Regions from separate parts of the Peribacillus sp. NPDC056705 genome, predicted to be linked through region 1. Evidence: riboswitches for the same ligand, from Rfam matches in the RefSeq annotation. Region 1 holds a riboswitch; the other holds the start of a gene.
What was found. Region 1 has a riboswitch for glycine ahead of ACFRAK_RS10065 (amino acid permease). Riboswitches for the same ligand answer to the same signal wherever they lie in the genome.
Positions count from the first base shown of each region.

Region 1 (3,584 bases):
AGGAGCCAATAGGATAATACGTAAGACAAAGTAATGTAAATTAGAACATATAGAGCGGGTGCGCCCTTGCCATATGCCCAGCCGCTGCCGCCAAGGAAGGAGAAGGTCGTATAGATTTCACCGGCCATCAGCAGAAAGACGAAAATCGCACCAAAACCACGTCCGCCCACCGTCCATTGTTCCAAGTCCATATCTTTTCCTTTTGAAGAGCGTATCCCTAAAAATATCGATAGAAGTAAAAATGCTAAAATGATTAAGAGAGCAATATTCATTTCGGGTCACCTTCCCGATTCCTGGGATCCAGCTTATACATGATGCCCAATATGGCAGAGGTAAGGACAACCCACATAGCCATCCAGAACATATTGAAAGGCATCCCTAATACGTATGGTTCTATTTTATTAACAAAAGGTAGAAATCCTAGTATGCCTATAAAAGGAACTAGAGTAAGGATATATATAATCTTCATTAAACAAACCCCTCCGTTTTAAATAAGTGAAACGTCCATCAATGGGGTTTATTCTTCAATGCCACTGATGGCTTTGGTGAACCAAACCGGGAAGGAAAATTCATGCAAGACGGATTTACCTTCTTTTAAAAAGGTCCGATGATATATAATAGCTTACACTATTTTGATATAAAATTTAATGGAGTTGGGTGATATATTTTAGCAAAAAAGCGCCAACTGCCTAATCTTGATATGTTTCTTAGATGGAGAAAGCCTTGAATTCGAATTGAATTCAAGACTTTATTTCCTTTAGCTATTTTTTTTCCGATAGTTATATAGTATCACCAAGAGTATGAACCAGATCGGGGTCAAAAGCAGTGATAGTCGTGTAGCTTCAGCGAATAGCATAACAATAAGGATGAATAGGAATAATCCTAAAATAGCGTAATTGACAAAGGGTGTAAAAGGAGCCTTGAAAGTCGATTGAGCTCTTAGATCAGGCCTTGTTTTCGAATATTTGATATGGGAGATCAAGATGATGCTCCATACCCAAATGAAACAGATGGCACTGATGGTCGTCACCACGGTAAACGCCTGTTCCGGTATCAGCTTGCTCAATAATGCCCCTATTGATACAACGATGGTGGATGTTAATAAGGCATTGCTTGGAACAGCCTGTTTATTTAATTTTTCCAGTTTAGCAGGGGCTTCGCCATTCCTGCTTAACGTATAGAGTATCCGGCTTGTTGAAAATAAACCGCTGTTGCATGCAGAAGCAGCGGATGTCAACACGACGAAGTTGATGATTCCTGCAGCGACAGGAATGCCGATTAACGCAAAGACCTCTACAAATGGGCTGCTCGTGGCATCAAGTTGTGTCCATGGGTTGACACAGAGAATGACGAATAGGGCACCCACATAGAAAAGTAAAATCCGGACAGGGATTTTATTGATGGCAGAGGGAATGTTCTTTCTCGGGTTCGCCGTTTCCGCTGCGGAAACCCCGACCAATTCGACACCGACAAATGAGAAGACGACTAACTGTAAAGATAATAGGAATCCGGAAATGCCATTGGGGAACATGCCCCCATGATTCCATAGGTTCGTTACGGAAACCGTTCCGGTATTGGTATTGAAGCCGATGATCAAAAGAATGATTCCTACGATGATCAAGGCAATGATCGTGACTACTTTAATGATGGCAAACCAGAATTCCAATTCGCCGAATAACTTAACGGTCAATAGGTTCAACCCTAACAGAATGACTAGGCATATTAGGGCCGGAATCCATTGAGGGATATCGAACCAATATTGTATATAGACACCGACAGCTATGATATCGGCCATTGCGGTCATGATCCAACAGAACCAATATGTCCAACCTGTCACGAATCCAGCCCATGGACCGACATATTCGGTTGCAAATTCAGTGAATGATGCATAACCTGCATTGGATAATAGCAATTCGCCCAGCGCCCTCATCACAAAAAACAAAGCAATTCCTATTATCAGATAGGAGAATATAATGGAAGGTCCAGCCAATTGTATGGCTTTTCCGGATCCTAAAAATAAACCGGTGCCAATGGTTCCTCCTATTGCAATCAGTTGTACATGTCGATTTTTTAAATCTCTTTTTAATTCCTGTTTAGCCAATTCTTGCGCCCCCGTTTTTTATAGTCTTGTTAGTGAATGATTTCAACCTGCATGGTCTTGGAGAGATGGGCGTGATTTTTTGCCCTGCTTGCCTATTCCATGGTTTTCAAGAGTGTAGTTTTAAGTCCAATCACAAATTGGACAATAAAAAAAGAGATTGGATAATACCAATCTCTTAAAGGGTTCAGAATAACAATTCTATCATTCGTTACTCTTCTGTCCTTTTGCCTGAGATTGTGAATCCTTCGGCGCTGCATCTTGTACAGTCTCTCCAGAAGCTGCTCCTGCTATAGTGTCATCCATAGCATTCATCGCTTGCTTGTATGCGGTTGTGAATAAATGTCTGTCAGTGTTAATCTTCCACTGTTGGATCATTCATTATGCTTATAAAATAATATTGGAATTCTATCATCTATTTTTCGATTGGTCAACAAATTTTTTTGAAATGAAACAGGCATTATCCGCAGTTTAATAGTGGTCTGTATTTAACTTAAGGTTTAAGCAGAAATGATAGTTTTCCACTCTTTTTGAACGAACACTATTATAAAATACTGAACATCATTTTTTTAAAATGATATTTTAAGATTAGAAAAATCGACAAGATATTATTGGTAACTGTTTATTTCAAAAATACAATTGTATTTTTACAGAATATTTACTATTATAAGATAAGAAAACATAATTGAAGTGTTATGTAATATTGATTACGATAAAGCAATTCTAATTAAAAGAGAGTCGTTCGTGGCAAGGATGGAAAAGCATTACCGATATTGCATCTGGGGGAGTTAATCATGTCGAACAAGGAATTAAAGAGAGGGCTGGAATCAAGACATATTCAAATGATAGCCTTGGGCGGAACCATCGGGGTCGGGTTATTCATGGGATCTGCGAGCACGATCAAATGGACCGGGCCCTCTGTAATGCTTGCTTATGCAATCGCAGGTATTTTTATATTTTTCATCATGCGTTCCATGGGTGAGATGCTATATTTAGAACCGACTACAGGTTCTTTTGCAACCTTTGCGAGCAGCTATATACATCCCTTGGCAGGTTATATGACTGCTTGGAGCAATTGGTTTCAATGGGTAATCGTCGGAATGTCCGAAATCATCGCAGTTGGGTTGTATATGCAATATTGGTTCCCGGAGTTACCTGCTTGGATACCAGGTGTGGTCGCCATGATCATCTTGGGGGCGGCAAACCTTATTTCGGTAAAATCCTTCGGGGAATTTGAATTTTGGTTTGCACTTATAAAAATCATAACGATTATATTGATGATCATTGCTGGCCTTGGCCTTATCTTCTTTGGAATAGGGAATGGCGGGGATGCTATTGGATTATCGAATCTTTGGGCAAATGGCGGCTTCTTTACGGGAGGCTGGAAAGGATTCTTCTTCGCGCTTTCCCTTGTCGTGGCTGCCTATCAAGGCGTTGAGCTTATCGGCATCACAGCCGGAGAAGCGAAAGATCCAACCAAGACCGT
Region 1 covers NZ_JBHTYI010000006.1:27,380-30,963, reverse strand. Annotated here, with positions in the region: gene ACFRAK_RS10075 (sodium:solute symporter family protein) at 1-272, opposite strand, end outside; gene ACFRAK_RS10070 (DUF3311 domain-containing protein) at 269-469, opposite strand; gene ACFRAK_RS10065 (amino acid permease) at 758-2,101, opposite strand; glycine riboswitch at 2,308-2,386, opposite strand; gene ACFRAK_RS10060 (amino acid permease) at 2,893-3,584, shown strand, end outside.

Region 2 (3,584 bases), on a different contig from region 1:
TATTCAAATGGAAAATTTACAAACCGTTGAGCAATATGATGCATTGAAAAATGAAGGCAAACATATCTTTCTTTTTTCAGCGACATGGTGCGGGGATTGCCGTGTAATCGAACCGATCATGCCGGAGATTGAAACGAAATTTCCTGACTTTACATTCATTCATGTGGACCGTGATGAATTCATCGATGTGTGTGCGGCGAATGATGTATTCGGCATACCAAGTTTCATCGCGTATGATAATGGTGTAGAGCTAGGCAGATTCGTGAGCAAGGATCGCAAAACGCAAGAACAAATTGAGGAATTCATTCAATCACTATAATTAATTTCCCCTTCTCGCTGGGGATTTTTCAATGAAGAGGAGGGTCAGTCATGAAAATGGACAGCACGAAGCTGAAAAATATCCTGAAAGAACGTTTAAAAGATGAAAATCGCACATTCAAATTCGATAGCAAGCAAGATACGTTACGGGTGGAAAATGTGAAGACCGGGAAGGGGATCACCATCGAGTTGCCTCCTGTACTTGCTAACTATGAAAACGTACAGGAAAAGGCCATCGATGAAATTATCTATTACGTGGAAGAGGCCCTGAATGTGATGGGGGGAGAACACAGCATGGAAGGCAAGGAGAAATTCATTTTCCCAGTCATCCGCTCGACCTCCTTTCCAATGGAATCGGAAGCAGGAAATCCATTTTTATTCGATGAGCATACGGCTGAAACCCGGATTTTTTATGCCCTTGATTTAGGGAAAACCTACCGTCTTATAGATGAAAAGATGATTCAACGGGAAAATTGGCAGGGTGACAGGATCCGTGAAATTGCCCTTTTCAATGCCCGTTCCCTCTCCACTGAAATGAAGTCGGATATCGTTGCAGGTAATGCATTTTATTTTTTGAACACGAATGATGGGTATGATGCCAGCAGGATCCTGAATGAATCATGGCTTCGGGAAATGAAGGACAAGGTCGAGGGAACCATGGCTGTTGCCATTCCCCATCAGGATGTCATCATCATTGCCGATGTGAAGAATGATACGGGCTATGATATTCTTGCTCAAATGGCGATGAGCTTCTTTGCCAGCGGGCATGTTCCGATAACGGCTCTATCATTTCTTTACGAAGAAAATGAGTTGGAGCCCATCTTCATTATGGGTAAAAACAAAAAGCGTGAACAATGATATATTAAACTTTAAAAGGACCGTGTCAGCATCTGACATCGGTCCTTTTAAAGTTTAATAGAGTTTATGACTCTTAGAGTTGATATTTATTTTTTTATCGGTGATAATTAAATTGTAATATTTTGAAAATACAGAATAAAACGATAGAACGAGCGTATGAACGTTGTGGGAGAGTGCAAAGCATTGAGCCGCCGAGGGAGCAAGTTCCGAAAATATCGCTTGGAGCAAATCTCTCAGGTAAATGGAACCGCAGCTGGACGCAACTCTGGACAGCGCGCAGGAAGTGTGCCGCCAACTGGGAAATCTCCACGACCAAAATGGAGTTGAATTCTCAGGTGAAAGGACAGAGAAGGGAGCGGCAGGTTTGCGCAACCCTTCTCTGTCCTTTTTTAATTGGCTTTATGCATACAAAAGGTTTGCAGCGAACACGGAACTTACTAATATGCCAATCAACTTAAAATAATGGGGGAGAATAATCGTGAATGTGAAAAGCAAATTAATGAACATGCTGGAAGCCCGTAAAGAGGAAATGGTTCAAATCCGCCGTCATTTACACGAGAATCCGGAGCTATCCTTCAAAGAAGAGAAAACGGCAAAATATATCATTGATTTTTATAACGGGAAAGATGTATCGATTCAAACGAATGCAGGAAATGGATTAGGGATCATCGTGACGATCGAAGGCGGGAAACCAGGGAAAACGATAGGTCTCCGTGCCGATTTCGATGCACTGCCGATTACAGAAGAAGCGGAGGTTCCGTTCCGTTCAAAAAATGAAGGTGTCATGCATGCCTGCGGACACGATGGGCATACCGCTTATTTATTGGTACTGGCAGACTGCATCATTGAGCTGAAGGATTCCCTATCAGGTACGATCAAAATAATTCATCAACATGCAGAAGAAACACCTCCTGGTGGAGCAAAGAGCATCATGGAATCAGGGGTTTTGGATGAACTGGACGCTGTCTTCGGAATCCATTTATTCCCTTCGCATCCAGCAGGGGTCGTCGGGTATCGCAGCGGCTATTCGATGGCTGGACGGACCTATTTCAAATTAGCCATAAAGGGTGTAGGCGGCCATGGTTCCTCCCCGCATATGGCTAATGATACCATTGTGGCAGGCGCCCATTTCGTGACAGCCGTACAAACCGTAATCAGCCGCCGCTTGAACCCTTTTGATATGGGCGTAGTCACAATCGGCTCCTTCGATGGAAAGGGAAGCTTTAATGTCATTAAAGATCGTATAGAAATTGAAGGGGATGTCCGTTATATGACGGCAGAGACCCAGCAGCTGATCGATAAGGAAATCCACCGGATCGTTAAAGGGATAGAAACGGAATTTGATGTTCAGTGCGAGCTTACATATGTGCCCGATTATCCTCCGTTATATAATGACCCTGAACTGACTGGATTCGTGAAAAATAGCCTGGAAAGCATGAATGACAAAGATATTAAGAATGTTGTGGAATTTCCGGTTTTCTCAGGTTCGGAAGATTTTTCGTATTATGCAGAAAAGATTCCTGGCTGCTTCTTTTACATTGGCTGTAAACCGAAAGGGGTGGAGAAGGCCTATTTCAATCACCATCCTAAATTCGATATTGATGAAGAGGCCCTTTTGATCGCCTCCAAATCAGTGGCGCAGGTTGTATGCAGTTTTTATGAATGGAAATAGTCTTCTTTGATCTTTGTTTGCAAAAAAAAAACGCAGAAACCCACAAAACACCGTTCGGTATTAACGAACGGTGTTTTATGGGTTGCGGCATGTATTTGAATGCCGCCGGCGGTTTCATGAAGGATGTTGCAATGAATTGGCCAGTCTGCTTCCAAGGCTGCATGAAAACTTAATCTCTTTGTAAACGCGATTTAACAGCGGTGTTTTATTTAAATAGTAGACTAGGGGCTAATGTTAATTCGCAATTGATAGGTTTAAACTCATTCCAGAAGGGGTTTAATAGGGTAGGAGTTCTGCGAACTACGTTAAGTTAGCAGGAATGCGATAAAAAATATAGATGCCAATCCCAATTCAGCTTAAATTTTCTCGATATTTTTAAAATAACTGGTAGAATTAGTTACATAACTACAGATGTAGAAAGAGTGATAGTTTTGAAATGGCTAAATAAGATGAAAAAATGGTTCCAAGCAGAGGAAATTATTGAAATCGAAGAAATTATTATAGATGAGCCGCTTGATGAAGAGACATTAAAGAAAATGGATTTTTCAAAGCTTTCGAAGTCAAAGAAAGAAGAAATAAAAGATTATAATCAAAAAGTGGAAAAAATGTCCCAGACGCCAGACCCGGATACGAAAATCCTGTTTCAATATCCAAAAGGACAGTTCAAGTTTCCGCTCATTCCAGACCGGGAGCAGAATAAAAGAAAGCCTAGGGAAAGGAACAGGGAAGAAAATGA
Region 2 covers NZ_JBHTYI010000002.1:242,501-246,084, forward strand. Annotated here, with positions in the region: gene ACFRAK_RS03625 (thioredoxin family protein) at 8-319, shown strand; gene ACFRAK_RS03630 (DUF1444 domain-containing protein) at 370-1,176, shown strand; glycine riboswitch at 1,333-1,436, shown strand; gene ACFRAK_RS03635 (amidohydrolase) at 1,661-2,848, shown strand; gene ACFRAK_RS03640 (DNA translocase FtsK) at 3,280-3,584, shown strand, end outside.
Region 2: linked by a shared signal. The riboswitch ahead of ACFRAK_RS03635 (amidohydrolase) and the one ahead of ACFRAK_RS10065 (amino acid permease) in region 1 are both predicted to bind glycine.